Linked DNA regions of Prochlorococcus marinus XMU1406. The protein of the gene in region 1 interacts with the protein of each later gene in a pairwise test. Links are inferred from orthologs where the notes say so. Each region holds a gene or a part of one and is shown in the gene's direction. Other genes may lie near its edges.

The links.
Region 2: the proteins of eno (region 1) and rpe interact in binary tests that used the Escherichia coli proteins (3 or more experiments, as listed by UniProt). The link is inferred for Prochlorococcus marinus XMU1406 from one-to-one orthologs.

Annotation. Positions count from the first base shown.
Region 1 is NZ_JAAORG010000001.1:202,719-212,146, forward strand. What follows is about bases 2,618-5,462. They hold eno (phosphopyruvate hydratase), read left to right. Parts: upstream 2,618-3,316; coding sequence 3,317-4,609; downstream 4,610-5,462. Other genes in these bases: HA149_RS01100 (ATP-dependent Clp protease ATP-binding subunit), read right to left, coding at 2,618-3,054; HA149_RS01110 (ABC1 kinase family protein), read right to left, coding at 4,613-5,462. Outside these bases: preprotein translocase subunit SecE, read right to left, coding at 5-247; more of HA149_RS01100, read right to left, coding at 310-2,617; more of HA149_RS01110, read right to left, coding at 5,463-6,280; HA149_RS01115 (hypothetical protein), read right to left, coding at 6,277-6,594; HA149_RS01120 (NAD(P)/FAD-dependent oxidoreductase), read left to right, coding at 6,850-7,806; HA149_RS01125 (P-II family nitrogen regulator), read right to left, coding at 7,829-8,110; HA149_RS01130 (sodium-dependent bicarbonate transport family permease), read right to left, coding at 8,113-9,111; HA149_RS01135 (SulP family inorganic anion transporter), read right to left, coding at 9,118-9,428. UniProt on the Escherichia coli protein: Catalyzes the reversible conversion of 2-phosphoglycerate (2-PG) into phosphoenolpyruvate (PEP). It is essential for the degradation of carbohydrates via glycolysis.
Region 2 is NZ_JAAORG010000001.1:685,765-695,073, reverse strand. What follows is about bases 172-2,897. They hold rpe (ribulose-phosphate 3-epimerase), read left to right. Parts: upstream 172-1,018; coding sequence 1,019-1,777; downstream 1,778-2,897. Other genes in these bases: lptB (LPS export ABC transporter ATP-binding protein), read right to left, coding at 2,842-2,897; ccsB (c-type cytochrome biogenesis protein CcsB), read right to left, coding at 1,799-2,728; glpX (class II fructose-bisphosphatase), read right to left, coding at 172-830. Also shown: more of glpX, read right to left, coding at 1-171; more of lptB, read right to left, coding at 2,898-3,570; HA149_RS03980 (DUF309 domain-containing protein), read right to left, coding at 3,665-4,033; translational GTPase TypA, read right to left, coding at 4,045-5,841; HA149_RS03970 (M15 family metallopeptidase), read right to left, coding at 5,954-6,673; chlP (geranylgeranyl reductase), read left to right, coding at 6,787-8,127; glyS (glycine--tRNA ligase subunit beta), read right to left, coding at 8,108-9,309. UniProt on the Escherichia coli protein: Catalyzes the reversible epimerization of D-ribulose 5-phosphate to D-xylulose 5-phosphate.

The DNA of each region.
Region 1 (9,428 bases):
TAATTCAACCAAAAATTTGCGAGGCTGCCCATCCATAGAATCTGCTAACAGAAGCAATGGCTGCAGCAGAAAACGATACCATAATTATAACTGCTACTGATTCGCTAAAAAGTTGTTGTTTGTTAGGCCACACGACAAGTTTAAGCTCATCGTAGGTAGATCTAAAAAAATTATTATTTTTTTTAGGCTCTTCAACTTCAGGAGAATCCTTTTTAAGAGGTTCTTTATTAGTAGTAGGACTTGTCACAAAATTTTTTTTGAAATTAAGCTTTAGGCTTTAATTTTTATTTTAGCTTATTGATTTACTCCTCAGCTAGGTTTGAAAACGATCTCATCTTTTTTAGCAGGGTTAAGTTTAATTGTTATATTTTTTTTGTTTTTGAAGTTATCCTCTAAAAGTTTTGCAGCCAAGGGATTTTCTATTTGTCTTCTAAGTTCCCTGCTAAGTGGCCTAGCACCATATTCAGGTTCGTAAGAATCGTTTGCAATTTTATTAATAACTTTTTTGTCTATAGCTATATTTATTTTCTGTTCAAGTAGCAGGTTTTTTAAATCTTCTGTTTGTAAAATTATTATTTTTTGAAGTTCATCAATAGATAATGGATTAAACTTTACAACTTCGTCAATTCTATTTAAAAATTCAGGTCTAAAAATTGAAGACAATGTATTACTAATGGAATCATCTAAGATTTGTTGGTCTTTTTCTAACTTTCCCTCACTTTTAGAAATCTTTTGTGAATACTCCAGTATAGATTTACCCGCTAGGTTGCTTGTCATAATGATTACGGTATTTTTGAAGTCTACGGTCCTTCCTTGAGAGTCCGTTAATCTTCCCTCATCTAAGACTTGTAAAAGGATATTAAAAACTTCTGAATGTGCTTTTTCTATCTCATCAAGAAGTATTACTGAATAGGGTTTACGTCTTACAGCTTCAGTTAATTGACCTCCCTCTTCATAACCAACATAACCTGGAGGAGCTCCCAAAAGTCTTGCTACGGCATTTTTCTCCATATATTCACTCATGTCTAATCTTAAAAGTGCGTCTTCTTCATCAAATAAAGCTGTTGCAAGAGATTTTGCTAATTCTGTTTTACCAACACCTGTAGGACCCATAAATAAAAAAGATCCGATAGGTCTTTTAGGACTTTTCATGCCAACGCGAGCTCTTCTAATTGCAGCAGAAACAGCTTCTATAGCTTTTTCTTGTCCAATAACTTTTTCACTAAGTTCTATTTCTAGATTGACTAATTTCTTACGTTCATTTGAAACTACTTTAGAAATTGGAATACCTGTAATTTTTGAGACAACATCCGCAATATCATCAGGTTCAACTTGATATTTAAAAGGGAAATTTCTATTTTTCTTTATTTTATTAAAGTTCTCTTCAACTTTTTGTATTTCATTTTCTATTTCATTTAACTCTTCTTCAAGCTTTTCTAAATAATCCAGATCATTTTCAATTTTGCGATTTGATTTATCTTTAATTTGTTTTGTTAGCTTATCTTCTTCTTTCATTAAAATAGATAATTGCTCCATTTCTTCCCTTAAAATGTTCCAATTGTCCAAAAGAACGTTCAATTTTGACTCTGATTGTTGCCTCATATTCAGCAGTTTTTCTTGAGCTTCGATATTTTCTCCTTGCAAATTATTCAGTTTTTCATTAATAGTATGAAGTTTATTTTCTTGTTGGAGAATTATTTGAGGCTTTTTATTAGACTCGATTTTTAACTCTGCAGCTGCTTCATCAATTAAATCTATTGCTTTATCAGGAAGACATTTATCACTGATGTATCTGTCGGCCAATTTTGCAGAATAGTTTACAGCTTCTTCAGAAATTTTTATTCCATGATGTGATTCATATTTCTTTTTTATACCTTGCAGTATTTTTGCGCTTAATTCTACTGAAGGTTCATTAACAACTATCTTTTGAAAGCAATTATTTAATGCCTGATCTTTTTCAATAGTTTCACGAAATTTCTCAGGAGTTGTTGTACCGATACATCTAAGTTCTCCTTCAGCCAGTAAAGGTTTTAAGATATTGCTAATGTCGGTAGAAGATCTTTCAGAACTTAATATTGAATGAATTTCATCAATAAATAGAATCATTCCTTGGTTTGGATTGCTTAGTTCTTGCATTATTAAGCTTAGCCTTTCTTCTAGTTGGCCTCTAAATTTTGTCCCAGAAACTAAAGCACCTAAGTCAAGCGAAATAATTTTAAAGTCTGTTAAAGAATCAGGAACTTTTTTGTCTACAATTAATTGCGCAAGTAATTTTGCAATTGAGGTTTTACCAACTCCAGGATTGCCGATAAGTATAGGATTATTTTTGTTTCTTCTGCAAAGTACCCTCATTAAATTATTGATCTCATTTTCTCTCCCTAAAACAGGATCCAGTAAGCCTTTTGTAGCTGATTCTGTTAAATCTTTTCCATAAATTAAGAGAGCATTTTCATCTTTCCCAACTTGTTTTTTGGTTTCAATTTGAAGTTTACTTTTGGGTAATGGGACAATAGTTTCTTTAAATTTTTCTTCTTTAACTAAAGTCTCTTTATTTGATTGATTATTTATTTCAAGTACATTCTCATAATTAAAAGAATCTTTTGATTGATTAATATTTGGGAAAAACTTTAATTCTTCTTCTAATTTTTCCATCGAAAGGTTGCCTTCTTCAAAAACATAATTTCCAATTCTTAAATCTCTTCCAAGAGCAATTAGTAAATGAGGGATTTCTATGAATCTCGATCCCCATTGAATTTTAATCTGATTCGCATTATCTAATAAAATTTCTAAATCTTCTCCGATAGTAAAAATATCTGACTCATTTGTTGGAGTATCTTCTAAAAAATCTTCTGTTATATCTAAAACTGTATCTTGGTCAATTGATAATTTTTCTATAAAAGCAAAAAATTCACTTGATGAGAACAATGTATGAATTATGTGTTCAATATTAAACTCGCTATGATCCCATTTTTTTGCTGTTTCTTCCCCTAATAAAAGAAGATTCCAACTGATATCGCTAAATAGTTCAGGACTGGATGTAAGTGTTTCTCTCATAAACTATAAAAACTATAGTTGATTATTAATTAATATTCTAAATAGTATCTGCATTAATAATCATCCAATAATTTTTAAATTGTAAGATGAATTTGAAAAATATGTTCATAAGAGGGGTTGCAGGGACTTTAGAATTAATAAAAGCGTTAACTAATATTTGAGTTGTTATGAAACTAAAAATTATAATTGTTTAACATATATATTTCAGATATTAGCCAAATAGTTCAGCTATTAATAGGATTTAAATAGTAATAATTAAATTGTGAAAGAAACTATTGATTTTCTTATTGATACTATTGAAGCAAGGCAAGTCCTTGATTCAAGAGGTAATCCAACTGTAGAGGCAGAAGTATTTTTGGAATGTGGTGCAAGTGGTAGAGCAATTGTTCCCAGCGGAGCTAGCACTGGTGCTCATGAGGCACATGAATTAAGGGATGGTGGTTCAAAATATATGGGGAAGGGTGTTTTAAATGCTGTTAATAAAATTCATGAAACAATATCCCCGGCTTTATGTGGTTTGTCAGCTTTAGATCAAACTGCAGTAGATAAATTAATGATTGAAATTGATGGAACTCCTAATAAATCTAACCTTGGAGCAAATTCAATCCTTGCAGTAAGTCTTGCAACTGCCAGAGCATCAGCAAATGCTTTAGACGTTCCACTATATAGGTATCTTGGAGATCCATTATCCAATCTCCTTCCAGTCCCATTAATGAATGTAATAAATGGTGGTGCTCATGCACCAAATAGTCTTGATTTTCAGGAATTTATGCTTGTCCCACATGGAGTTAATAATTTCAGTGAATCATTAAGAATGGGTACTGAAATTTTTCACTCATTAAAATCATTACTTGATCAAAAAGGTCTATCTACTGCTGTAGGGGATGAGGGTGGATTTGCACCTAATTTGTCATCAAGCGAAGAAGCAGGGGACTTATTATTAGAAGCAATTCAAAAAGCCGGATTTAAGCCTGGTGAGCAGGTATCTTTAGCTTTAGATGCTGCTAGTACTGAATTTTATAGTGATGGTATTTATAAATATGAAGGTAAAAGTTTAAATAGTTCTGAAATGATTTCATATCTTTCAAGATTAGTTTCTAATTATCCAATAGTTTCAATAGAGGACGGTTTAGCTGAGGATGATTGGGAGGGTTGGTCAGAATTAAACAAAGAATTAGGAAATAAAGTTCAGCTTGTAGGTGATGATCTATTCGTTACTAATACAGAAAGATTAAGGAAAGGGATTATGGAAAAATCTGCCAATTCAATCCTAATAAAGGTAAATCAAATTGGAACATTAACTGAAACTTTGGAAGCTATTGAGTTAGCTAAAATATCTGGTTTCACAAGTGTTATTAGTCATAGAAGTGGTGAGACTGAAGATACAACAATTGCAGATTTATCTGTAGCCACAAGAGCGGGTCAGATCAAGACAGGCTCGTTAAGCAGAAGTGAAAGGATTGCAAAATACAATAGGCTTTTAAAAATTGAGGAGGAATTGGGAAATCAAGCAAGATTCGCTGGAGCTTTAGGATTAGGTCCCAAAAATATATAGTTTTTAGCGCTTAAGTTTTTCTAAACGTGAGCCTTTTCTCATACTTAATTGGCACTTTATCCAATCAATACTTATTGGTAGTGCAAAAAAAAGTGGCAACAATGCAAAATTATTTTGTTTATTGGTTACTAGTAAAGCAGATGCAATTGATAAGCTTCCTATAAGAATTGAATGGCCTAAAGTTTTTTGAGCAGTAAACATTTTTTTGAATTGCCTATCAGACTCTCCCATTCTTATTTGCAATTGTAAATCGCCCTGCTCTAATCTTTCTAAACTTTCATCTATTCTTTTGGGAATGCCAACAGCTTTCGATCCTAGTTCACCTACTTGCCTTCCAAATTGGTTAATTAAATCGTTGGGAGTTTGATTATTTGAAGTCATAAGTTCTATTAAATAAGGCTTGGTAACTGATACAAGGTTAAACCCTGGATCAAGCATTCTACCAACTCCTTCAAAAGTTGATAAAGCTCTCATCACAAAGATTAAATCTACTGGTAGTTGAAATGGTGTTTCATAAACAAGTTCGTATAAATCTCCAGATAATTTTTCAATAATATTTGGACTAAATGGTGGAGTTAAGGCTTCTTTAAGCATCAATCTGACTAATCTTCTGACTGGTCCTACATCAATATCTTTTGAAATTAGTCCAGCTTGTTGTAATTGACTGACAAGTGATGAGGCGTCTCTTAAAGCAGCAGCCTTAACCATCCCCCCTAATCTTGTTTGAAGATTATTTGAGATATTGCCCATCATTCCAAAATCATAAAAAATCAATTTACCTTCATTTGAAACTGCTAGATTCCCTGGATGAGGGTCTGCATGAAAAAAACCGTAATTTACTAATTGTTTCAAATAACTGATGGCGCCTATTTCTGCGATTTTAGGTAAATCAATTTCTTGTGATTGTAATTTTTCTAAATCGCTTATTTTTGTTCCTTCTAGATAACTTAAACAAAGGACTTTTTCACTGCTCATATCCCAAATTACTTCAGGAACTTCAACATTTTCATCATCAAGAAATTGCTGTCTAAATCTTGCTGCATATTGTGCTTCAGAATTAAAATCAAGCTCCTTCATGAGAACTTTCCTACACTCTTTAGCAATCTCAACCCAGTTTCTACCTCGACTCCAATTCTTATTTTTCTGCAATAATCCTGCTATTTGCTGCATTATGCCCAAATCTATAATAAACAATTCTTTTAAGTTAGGCCTTTGAACTTTAAAAACTACTTTCTTACCATCTTTTAAAGTCGCCCTATGGACCTGAGCTAGTGATGCTGATCCAACCGGTTCACATATTATTTGATCTATTTCATTAAACTTACATCCTAGTTCTTCTCTTATAGTTTCTTCAACTTGCGCAAATGAAAAATTAGGAACTTGATCCTGCAATTTAGACAATTCCTGTATCCAGGTATTAGGAATTAAATCAGGTCTCGCTGATAATAATTGTCCAATTTTAATAAATGCTGATCCAAGCGTTATTAATTGATTAGTAAACCACCTAGCTCTTTTAATTTGGACCCTACTTTTTTCATTATTCTTATTTTGGAAAATTGTAAATCTGATATTATCTATCCATAAATTTATTAAAAGCGAAATCAGAGTTATCCAAATAAGAAAGGCCCTCTTCAATTTTTTTAAAGGATAATGAAGAATGTGATAACTCATTTAATTTGATTATTTATATTTTTGTTAAAGAGATCAATTTGCTTATTGATACCTTCAATTTCATTTAAAGCTTTATTTATTTTGGAATCTTGATAAGTATTTTTAGACTCATTTTCTTGAATATTTTCGGCTTTTTCCAGTCTTGATGCTTCTTCGATTATGGATTCTTTTAAACTATCAAATTCTTTTTTGAGAATTTCTGGAGCGTCCTGTGCAATATTTGTTGCTTCTTCAATTTTTTCAACCAATATTTCGTTTAATTTTTCGGTTACTTTCTTAATGGCAGCTTTTAAAAGGTAATCAGAGTTGGTCATGAAAAATATAATGTTTCAACGGCAATTGATTTTTCGATATGACCTAATAATAGATCAATACAGAACATTTCACGTAACTGATCATTTTGATAATTAATTTTTTATGTTTTTCCTATGTAAGTTTGTTTCTATATTAAGCTTTTTTCTCTTTTTTCTTTTAACTTATATCTATATAAAGGTTCAGGTATTTACTCTAAAAATATCTTCTAACCAAGAACTCATCTAATTAACTACTAAAAAAGGAGTTTTTAAAAATTGGAAATCATTGAGTCAGATGTAGTTATTATCGGAGGAGGCCCCGCCGGATGTACTTGCGCACTTTATACATCTCGTTCAAACTTAAAGACAGTAATTTTAGATAAAAATCCATCTGTTGGCGCCTTAGCAATAACTCATCAAATAGCTAATTATCCAGGTGTTCCGGTTGATATAAGTGGAGAAAAATTACTTACTCTAATGAGAGAGCAGGCTGTGCAATACGGCACAGATTATAGAAGAGCGCAAGTGTTTGGAATAGACGCTAGTGGAGAATGGAAAATGGTTTATACGCCCGAAGGTACTTTCAAAGCTAAAGCACTTGTACTTGCAAGTGGAGCCATGGGTAGGCCTGCATCATTTAAGGGCGAAGCCGATTTTCTTGGCAAAGGAGTAAGTTATTGTGCTACATGTGATGGGGCTTTTTATAAAAATAGAGAAGTTGCCGTTGTTGGAGTGAATAAGGAGGCAATTGAGGAGGCAACTGTTCTAACTAAATTTGCATCAACTGTGCATTGGATTACATCAAGTGATCCTAAATCAGATAATGAAGAAGCTATGGAATTGATGGATAATTCAAATATAAAACATTGGAGTAGAACAAGATTATTGGAAATATTGGGCGATGATATGGGAGTGAATGGGGTTGTTGTGAAAAATAAACAAGAAGAAAATCCTATCAATTTAAATTTAGATGGAGTGTTTGTCTACATGAGTGGTTCAAAGCCGATTACTGATTTTTTAGGGGATCAAATTGCTTTAAAAGAAGACGGAGGAGTTATTGTTGATGATTTTATGTCTACAAACTCTGATGGAGTATGGGCTATTGGAGATATAAGAAATACACCATTTAAGCAAGCCGTAGTTGCGGCTTCTGATGGATGTATTGCTGCAATGTCAATTGATAGATACTTAAATAGTCGAAAAAATATAAGAGTTGATTGGATTCATTCTTAAAAATAAATCTTGCTTCTCTAATTTAAAGGGGTGTTGCTTCTGAAATATAAGCAACTCCTCCGTAGTAGCTTAAATCGTCTCTTATGTTATCTCTCATTTTATCTATTAATTCTTGCTCACAAAAAACAATTACATGAGCATTTGCTCCTAATCCTGTAAATTCCATATCTTCAGTAACAACTCTTTCAGGCCCTCTGCCTGTAGCGTGTTTCATAACTGTATATCCAGGAACATTAGCTTTTTCTAATGTTTTAATGATTGCATCTAGTTCTCTTTCACTAAATATCAAGTCTAATCTTTTCATTTTTATAGAGGGGACAATGGGATAATGGTATTTACTAAACTCATATATATGGGAATGCCAAGAACTATATTGAATGGGAAAGTTAGACCTAGTGTAGTTGAAATATAATAACTAGATTTGGCTTCTGGAACTGTCATCCTCATCGCTGTAGGAACTGCTAAATAAGAGGCGCTTGCACATAAAACCACAAATAAAAGTGCGTTGCCAGGACCTAAAGATAAAAATCTTGCAACGAAAACACCAATAAATGCGTTAAACAAAGGCATAAAAATGGCAAAGCCAATCAAGAAAGAACCCGCATTCTTAAGTCTCGGCAATCTTTGAGCAGCGACTATTCCCATATCTAGCAAGAAGAAGCATTCTGCTCCATAGAATAATTGTCCAGTAAAAGGCTCCATTTTTGCAATCCCTGAGGGATTACTGGAAGCAGTCAGAAATCCTACAATTAAGCTTGAGAGCAATAAATAAACTGATCCATTCAAAAGTGATTCGTGTAAAATTGCGCTTAGATGCATTTTTCTTGATTTTGGTCTATTTTGGGGAGCTGCAAATTTTACAAGTAATAATCCAACAATTATTGCAGGAGATTCCATTAAAGCTAAGGCGCCAACCATAAACCCATCAAAGGCTATTTTTTGACTTTCCAAAAAACTTTCTGCGGAAATAAATGTCACAGCACTAATTGAACCGTATGCTGCTGCTATTGCAGCTGAATTAAAGACATCAAACTTAAATCTTAAAATTAAAAATCCAATCAGCGGGATTAGAAGTGACATCAGTATTGCAGCACTTAAAGTAGGCAATACTTGATCTGTAAAACCACTTTTCTGTATCTCTATACCTCCTTTAAACCCAATAGCTAGTAGCAGATATAAGGAGAAGAGTTTAGGTAATGGAGCTGGTATTTCTAAATCAGATTTAAAGAGTACCGAAATTGCTCCAATCAAAAAGAAAAGAACGGGCGGGGCTAATACATTTTGCAGAATTGGATTTATTTCCATAAATTACTAGGATATTTCATTTAGAGCAGTTTCTAAAGCTTCTTTTCTTGTTTCAATAATGCCTTCAACTCCAAACTTAGCTAATCTATCTTTTACTTTTTCATTAGCACCAGCAACAAATGCTTTTCTGGAATTATTTTTTGCTTCTTGCATCATATCCTCTATTGCAAGAGTCGCGGTAACTCCAAGTCGTGGTACATCAGTAATATCTAATATCAAAACTTTGTAGTTTCTTACAAGCATCATTCTCTCAGATATGCCTTTAGCTGCTCCAAAACTAAGTGGACCTTTAAGTCTAAAAAGCATTACCTCGCCTG
Region 2 (9,309 bases), 490 kb from region 1 along the record:
TCTCCAGATGCCAATTCGTTAGCTTCGTAGATTTTATCTATATCTGTTATGCCCATTTCATTTAGACGTTTTATATTCCCTTCTTTTGTGTAATCAGCCCATTCAGAAGTTTGAGCGATTGCTGGATCATAAACTAGTTGTCCTTGAAAGTGTCCACCTAGAGCTCTCATTGCAGCTGCGGAAATAACACCTTCTGGAGCTGCACCTATACCCATCAAGCAATGTGTTCCAGTTCCTGCAAACCCACATGCAATTGCAGCTTGAACATCACCATCAGAAATCGGTTGTACTTTTGCACCACATCCACGAATTTCATTAATTAAGTCTTTATGCCTCGTTCTATCCATTACAACAACAGTAAGTTCATCAATAGAGAGTTCCAAGCAATCACTAAGAATTTTCAAGTTTTCAGTAGCCGAATTTCTAATATCTACTTTCCCTTTTGCAGCAGGCGGAGCTGCTAATTTGTTCATGTAAAAATCAGGTGCATTAAAAAGACCACCGGTATCTGATGCTGCCAAAACGGCCATAGAGCCTCTTTGATTATTTGCACAAAGATTTGTTCCTTCACAAGGATCTACCGCAAAGTCAACACCTGGTCCACTTCCACTTCCCACCTCTTCACCTATATAAAGCATAGGTGCTTCATCTCTTTCACCTTCACCAATAACAATTTTCCCTTTCATTTCAATTTTGCCCATTCGCAATCTCATTGCTTCCACAGCTGCAGCATCAGCTTCATCTTTTTGACCAAGTCCTGTTAGTTTTGCTGAAGCAATTGCTGCTTGCTCGACAACTTCGAGAATTTCTTGAATTAAAGTTTGATTCACAATTAAATTTTTGAGGATTTTCTAAAAGGTTTTGAGTATGATCTCATAAAAAATATCATTTTTTATGAGAATTATTATGCTAGTAAGCTTTTTTTAACTCTTTACAGCTGTTACTTTATCAGGCCGTGACTTTAAATTAGGAATAAACAACTAAATATAGTATCTTTATTAAATATTTTAAAAATTAAATGACTGAGACAAATCAAGCAAATTTAGCTGGTGTTAATAGACCAATTCAAATAATTCCTTCAGTTTTACCTGCAGATTGGGCAAATATGGGGGCATGTGTTAAAGAGCTCGAGGAAGCTGGGGTAGATAGAATACAATTTGATGTAATGGATGGAAATTTCGTCCCAAATCTTACATTCGGTCCTGAAATGATTGCTGCATGCAGGAAATATTGCAATGTCCCTTTTGAAACTCAATTAATGGTGAGTCAATATAATTGTGAAACCATGCTTGAATCTTATGTAAACGCTACAAAAGGGGCAAATGGTGAACCTGGGGTAGTAATAGCTCATGCCGAAGCTAATATTCATTTGCATAGAGTTCTCGGAAGAATTAGAGACCTTGGAGGATCTCCTTCTGTTGCATTAAACCCTCATACTCCTTTTGAAATGATTAAAAACATTATGGATATGGTTGATCATGTTTTGGTTATGACAGTTAATCCAGGGTTTGGTGGTCAAGCTTACATACCAACAATGCTTAATAAAATCAGAGAAATAAGAAACTTTATTATAGAAAAAAACTTAGATGTAGACATTGAAGTTGATGGGGGCATTAAAGCAAATTGGACTATTTCACAATGTGCCTATGCTGGTGCTAATTGTTTTATTGCAGGTAGTGGAATGTTTGCTTACCCTACATTAAAAGAGGGATGTGATGACTTGAGAAAAGTTGCGCAAGAAGCACAAAAAGGGAATGTGATTTCAGAGCCTCAATAAATATTAAGGGTGATTTTTTTATCACCCAAATATCCAGCCATAACTATGTAAGCCTATTCCCAAGAAATTAACTCCTAAATAACATACTAAAACAACTAAAAAGCCAATAGATGCTAATAATGCTGGTTTGCGTCCTTGCCAACCCTTGCTGATTCTCATATGCAGATAAGCGGCATAAAACAACCATGAGATAAACGCCCATGTTTCTTTTGGATCCCAACTCCACCATGTGCCCCAGGCCTCATTAGCCCAGACTGCTCCTGAAATTAAACCGAGAGTCAAAAGAACAAAACCTATTAATATAGAACGATAACTTAACGTATCTAATTCTTCTGAATGAGAAAATTCAATAGGTTCAACTATACCATTCAAAGGATAGTTGTTAGTAAGTTTGAACCCTCCAATACCAGTAGAACTACTTCTGATTTGAAGCGGCTTATTTTTATTAATGAACAAAACAGATACTGAAAGTAAAGAACCTATTATTAATGCAGCATAACTAAGCATTACGACACTAACATGCATTACTAACCAACTAGATCTTAATGCTGGAACCAAGTTGGATGATAGTTTCAAATCGTCAGGCAAAACAAAACAAGCAAAGGCAACAGTTAGCAACTCAATAGGTATGGCAATTGAGGGGATTATTGGAGATTGGTATTCCCTCTCAATCAATAGTTGTCCTATTGTGATCCCCCAAGCAAGGAAATAAAGAGATTCATACAAATTGCTAATAGGAAAATGTCCAGAAATTGACCACCTAAAAAGTAATTGTAATGTTATTAATAAATTCACTAAAATTGTTAGAAGTCTTACAGTAGAAGAAGACTTTTTTTTGAAAACTGCACCTAAAGATATTGGTAAATTAACTAATAAAAAATAAAAGACTAAAAGACCTAGGACTGAAACTGGATCATATATTAAATTTTTAATAAGATTATCTAGTATCATTCAAAAAACTTTATCTGGTTTTAATATTTTAAGACAATCAAATAATAATTAAAATCATCTTTATATGAGGAAATCTTTAATAATTACTTTTTAATTTATTTTTCAAAATGATTTCAAAGTTTGAAATTATCTCCTAGATAATACTTCCTGACAATTGGATTATCAGCTAATTCATTTGATGATCCGTTTGCTAAAATTTTTCCTTCACTTAATACATATGATTTGTTAGTAATTAAAAGTGTTTCCCTTACATTATGGTCTGTAATAAGAATCCCTACACCGTCATTTCTTAATTTAAGAATTAGTTTCTTTAAATCATTCACAGCTAGAGGATCGATTCCAGCAAAAGGTTCGTCTAATAATAAATATTTAGGTCCTTTTCTACCTACAGTAAGAGCCCGGGCTATTTCACATCTCCTCCTCTCTCCTCCTGAAAGTTGATAACCATAATTATCTACAAAATTATTCAAATTAAATTCATTAATTAATTGTTCTCTTCTATTTCTAATTGCTGCTCTACTATAGGATGAATTCTGCAAAGCTAAATCTATATTATCCTTCACAGTAAGGTCTCTAAATATGCTCGCTTCCTGCGTTAAATAACCCAAACCAAGTCTTGATCTAATTGTGAGAGGTAGATTGGTTATATTTTTACCATTCATTAAAATTTCACCTTTATCAGGTTTTATATTCCCAACAGCAAGATTAAAAGTGGTAGTTTTCCCAGCACCATTAGGTCCCATCAAACCTACAACTTCTCCTGGATTTACAGTTATGCAAACATCATTTACGATTAATCTCCCTTTAATTGAAAGGGATACATTATGAATTTTTAAGTTCATTTTCCTTCATATCGATTAGTTTTCTTGTTTTCTTGGAAAAAAAATGAGATAGAAAATAATATTTTAATTGAAGATAAAGATATATTCATATTTATCAAAGAGGTTTCAAAAAAGGCTTGTCGTTCTCACTTAATAGCTCCTTATATTGTAATTTCCTCAATAAATCTTCCAAACATAAGCAGAAGGATTCAAGATCAATCCCTAAATTAATCTTGGTTCTAGTTTTTATTCTGCCTAAACCCTCTCCAAGCAAAATAGTTGCTCCATTTAAATTACCCTTACTTAAGTGAAACTGAGAAACTGATACTTGTAAAATTCCCTGGATAACTTGTCTTTCGTCACCATCAACGGAGTTCCATATTTCTTCAAAAGCATCATGAGCCTCATACCATTCATGATTGTTAAAAAGATTTAAAGCAGTAAAAAGGGAATCTTTAAAACTTTTTGTACTTTCTTCGTTCATGAAACTAATTATTAATTTTTTTTCTTTTTATTTATTTTTCTCATTCTTATTGAATCCGGTGTTACCTCTAGCATTTCATCTGGTCCAATATATTCTAATGCTCTTTCAAGGGTAATATCAACAGGTGACTGCAAAGTATCAAGTTCTTCTGCCCCTGCAGACCTCATATTAGTCAACTGCTTAGTTTTACATATATTCAACTCAAGATCTTGAGGTCGATTATTCTCTCCGATTATCATTCCCTTATAAACTTTAACTCCAGGTTTAATAAAATAAACTCCCCTATCTTCCGCATTCTTTAATGCATAAAATGTGGCTACACCTTCCTCAAAAGCTATAAGGACTCCATTTCTCCTAGTTTCAAAATCTCCTGTTTTAGGTTTATATTCATAAAATGAGTGACTCATGATACCTTCACCTCTTGTAATACGAACAAATTCACCACGAAATCCAATTAGTCCTCTTGATGGAACAAGAAATTCTAATTGAGTTCTCCCATCTGAACTTGTCTGCATGTTTTTCATCTCCGCCTTTCTCGATCCAAGTTTCTCTATACATGAACCAACGGATACTTCAGGCACATCTAGGACCAAGGTCTCTATAGGCTCACATTCAACATCATCAATTTCTCTAAAAATTACTTGAGGTTGTGAGATTTGAAACTCGAACCCTTCTCTTCTCATCGTTTCAATTAGAATACCTAAATGTAATTCTCCTCTTCCTGAGACTGAGAACCTATCAGGAGAATCAGTTTCTTCGACCCTCAGGGCAACATTTGTTAAAAGTTCCCTTTCCAATCTATTTTTTAATTGTCTACTAGTAACAAATTTTCCTTCTTTACCCGCAAATGGAGAATCGTTAACAACAAAAGTCATATTTAAGGTGGGTTCATCAACTTTGATTAATGGAAGTGGATGGGGAGAATCGGAACATGCTATGGTCTCACCAATATTGACGTCATCGAAACCAGAAACGGCAACGATATCTCCCGCAAATGCCTCATTTATATCAATCCTTTGTAATCCTTCGAATCCTAGTAATTTACTAACCTTACCTTTAATAGTTTTTCCATTTTCTTTAATTAAACTAGCTTGTTGACCATTTTTGATAGTTCCATTATGAATTTTTCCAATTACAATTCTGCCTAAGAAATCAGAATAATCCAAAGTAGTTATTTGTAGCTGAAGAGGCTTATTTGCATCACCTACTGGAGGTGGAACATGTCTGATAATAGCTTCAAAAAGAGGCATCATATTGTCACTATTAGATTCCATCTCTTCTTTTGCGAAACCAGATAAGCCGCTTCCAAAAAGATAAGGGAAATCACATTGATCATCATCAGCTCCTAATTCTAAAAACAAATCCAGTACCTTATCAATTGCTATCTCTGGCACTACTCTTGGTCTATCAATTTTATTTACAAAAACAATAGGCCTAAGTCCTTTTTCTAGTGCTTTTTTTAAAACAAATCTTGTCTGCGGCATTGGCCCCTCATTTGCATCAACGATAAGCAGGCAACCATCAACCATTCCCAATACCCTCTCGACTTCTCCTCCAAAATCTGCATGTCCTGGTGTATCTATAATGTTAATCCTGGTATCTTTGTAGTTAACTGCTGTATTTTTTGAGAGTATTGTTATTCCTCTTTCTCTTTCAAGATCATTCGAATCCATTACGCATGTAGGAATAACTTCATTGTCTCTAAATATTCCTGATTGAGATAACAAAGCATCCACAAGGGTTGTCTTCCCATGATCTACATGGGCAATAATTGCAACATTCCTAATTTCTTTTATCGAAGATGACATTTATAAAATTTAAACAAATAGTAGATTGACTTTATTAAGGCTAACCCAAAGAATGCTTATTATGAGAATTTTCTCTTTAAGACTTTGACAAACATACATCATATTGAATGAACTAAATTTGTGATTTTCTATTTGAAATTTCAAAAACTTTTAAAGCTTCAATTGATCCCTCATATCTCCAATGCCAAGGTTCATAATCTATATATTTATTATCTTTGGGGAAAGATAACTTAAAGTGAAATTTAGGTGCATTCTTTATTAACCATTTAAAGGCGTCAGTATTTTCGAATTCGGCCTCAAAGTCCGTTTCTCTTTGAGTAGCATCTCCAATATCAATGGCAAAACCAGTACTATGTTCAGAATATCCTGGAGGGGCTGAAACTCTAGCTCTTTCTGCCGCTTCTTGATTTCTAATAGATTTTAAAGAATAAAAGATATTGTTTTGCAAATTTATTGATCTATAACCACTTAAGAAGACCAAATATATCCCATCCTTTTTGGCTGCTTCTCTCATCTTTAGAAGAGAATCGCGCATATCAATATGAACTTCAATATTAGGCTCAATTAAAACTAGTTTCTCTTTAGGGGTTTCATTATATGGAAGATGGCCTAAAATTCTGGCATCATGATTTCTTTCAACCTGAAATTTGAGATTATTAAGAGGTATTAATTCTACATTTCTAATAAATCGCAATGAAGCGACAGAAAAGATAAGGAAAAGAAATGGAGAAAATATTAATAATTTTTTTAATAATGTTGAATTAGGGTTATTTAGATAAGTTCTTTTGGCGAGTGGTATATCAAATTGATCGATATCTTTGTTTAGTTCCAATATTTAGAAGTGAATTTGGAAAACATATTTCGATATTAACTATTATTTTAAGAAATGCACTTTTATAAGCAAAAAAGATGTAGTTTTTATATACAGTATTATTTTTTTTTCATATGTTGAGGGTAGCTGTTATTGGTGGAGGTCCAAGTGGTTCTTGTGCTGCAGAAATACTTGCTAAAGCTGGAATAAAAACTTGGCTCTTCGAGAGGAAATTAGATAATGCAAAACCATGTGGAGGAGCAATTCCACTTTGCATGGTAGAAGAATTTGATTTGCCTGAGTCAATTATTGATAGGAAAGTAAGACATATGAGAATGATATCTCCTTCCAATAGAGAGGTAGATATAAGTTTAGATAGAGTTTATGGGGAAAGTGATAATGAGTTTATAGGGATGTGTAGAAGAGAAGTTATGGATGCCTTTATGCGCAACAGAGCATCAGATTATGGTGCTACATTAATAAATGGATTAGTTACTTCTATTGATACTGGCGATAATAATCAAGGGCCATATAAGCTTTCCTACTCAGATTTTACGAATGGAGATAAAAAAGGGGAACTCAAAGAGCTTACTGTTGACCTTTTGATCGGAGCTGATGGAGCCAATAGCAGAGTCGCAAAAGCAATGGATGCGGGAGATTACAAAGTTGCTATAGCATTTCAGGAAAGAATTAAATTGCCTAAAGAAGAAATGAGTTACTACGAAGATCTTGCTGAAATGTATGTCGGAACTGATGTTTCTCCTGATTTTTATGGTTGGGTATTTCCGAAATATGATCATGTTGCTGTGGGCACTGGAACCATGCAAAAGAATCAGTCATTAATTAAAGGACTTCAAGAGGGTGTAAGAAATAGGGCAAAGAAAAGACTTGTTAATGGTGAAGTAATAAAGGTAGAAGCTCACCCTATTCCTGAGCATCCAAGGCCAAGAAGAGTAGTTGGGAGAATGGCATTGGTTGGTGATGCAGCTGGTTATGTTACAAAAAGTTCTGGAGAGGGTATTTATTTTGCTGCAAAAAGCGGAAGAATGTGTGCTGAAGAAATTGTTGAAGCATCAAAAAATGGTCAAGTAATTCCATCAGAAAAAGATTTAAAAAACTATCTTAAAAAATGGGATAAAAAATATGGAACAACCTATAAGGTGCTAGAAATCCTTCAAAATATTTTCTATAGAAATGATTCTGCAAGAGAAGCCTTTGTTGAGATGTGTGATGACATGGATGTGCAAAGACTTACTTTTGATAGCTATTTATACAAAAGAGTTGTCTCCATGAAACCATTACAGCAACTTAAAATTACAATGCTTACACTTGGCTCGATTTTAAGAGGGAAAGCTCTAGCACCTCTTAAATATAAACCCGTTGATAGTGCTGTTAGGGAAAATAAAGAAGTAGAAAAAATGCTAGAAAATTATTCAATAAAGGGAGGCATTAAAGTTAAGAGTTCAAAAGTGTAAAGTCGGCTATTTTTAGAGAATAATTTCTAATTAAGCTCAATAAATTGAGTCTATTATTTCTTATTTTTAAATCCTCTGACATTATTAGGACTCCCTTTTTATTATCAAATAAATCCTCGATAGTGCTTATATTAATCTCAAACAAATTTAGAAGTTCCAAATAATTGCAATAACCTTTCGAAAAAAGTTTTTCTAATTCTTCAATAAATTCAAAAACTTTCAATTCACAATCTTTTTCAAAAAGTTTTGTGTTTACATTCTCCTCTGCAGAGAAAACATCTGCTGAAAGATTACTATTTTTAGCTAATTTGCTTACCCTGGTAATTACCTTCTGGATTTCAACAAAATTTTCCTTTTCTTTAAAATTCATAATAGATTTAATCCTATTTTTAAGATCAACAATATTTAATACTCTTTTTTGAGATAATTCATCAGAAGAGCAAACTGCCTTGATTAATTCTTTACTTAGTGATATTTCTTCTAGATGACTAACAATTCTTTGAACTAAAAATTCATTTAAATCATTAAATACTATTTCTCTTGAGAAGTTTAAATTCGGAAATACGATTCCCCAAAAATCAATAAGTTCGTTGAACAATTTATCTAAAGGTAAATTAAATTCATAATCCCAAATTATTTTAATCACTCCATTCAAATTTCTTCTTAAGGCATAAGGATCAGATGATCCACTAGGACGTTTACCAGAAATAAATATACTTATTAAAGTTTCGACCTTATCTGCGATAGAAACTATTGCACCATATTTTGTGGAGGGCAAAGCATCTTTATAAAAAGAAGGTAAATAATGTTCAGCGACAGCCAAGCAAACATCCTCACTAAATCCCTCATATTTAAGATATTTACCACCCATTATTCCTTGCAGCTCAGGGAATTCGAAAACAATTTCACTACATAAGTCGTTTTTACAGTATTTAGCAGCTTCTATTATTTTTTTTTCTTCTAAAGACTTATTATTTAAAAATTTAAGAATTTTTTTAGTAACTTCCTCTATCCTTTCTACCCTCTGAAATATATTTCCAAGTCCTTTCAAATAGGAAACAGATTTAAGCTTTTCATTTCTTTCGATTGAAGCAACTTTTTTGTCACTTTCTACGAAAAACTTTGCATCTGAAAACCTTGCCCTTAATACTTTCTCATTACCTTTGGCAATATTATTATTTG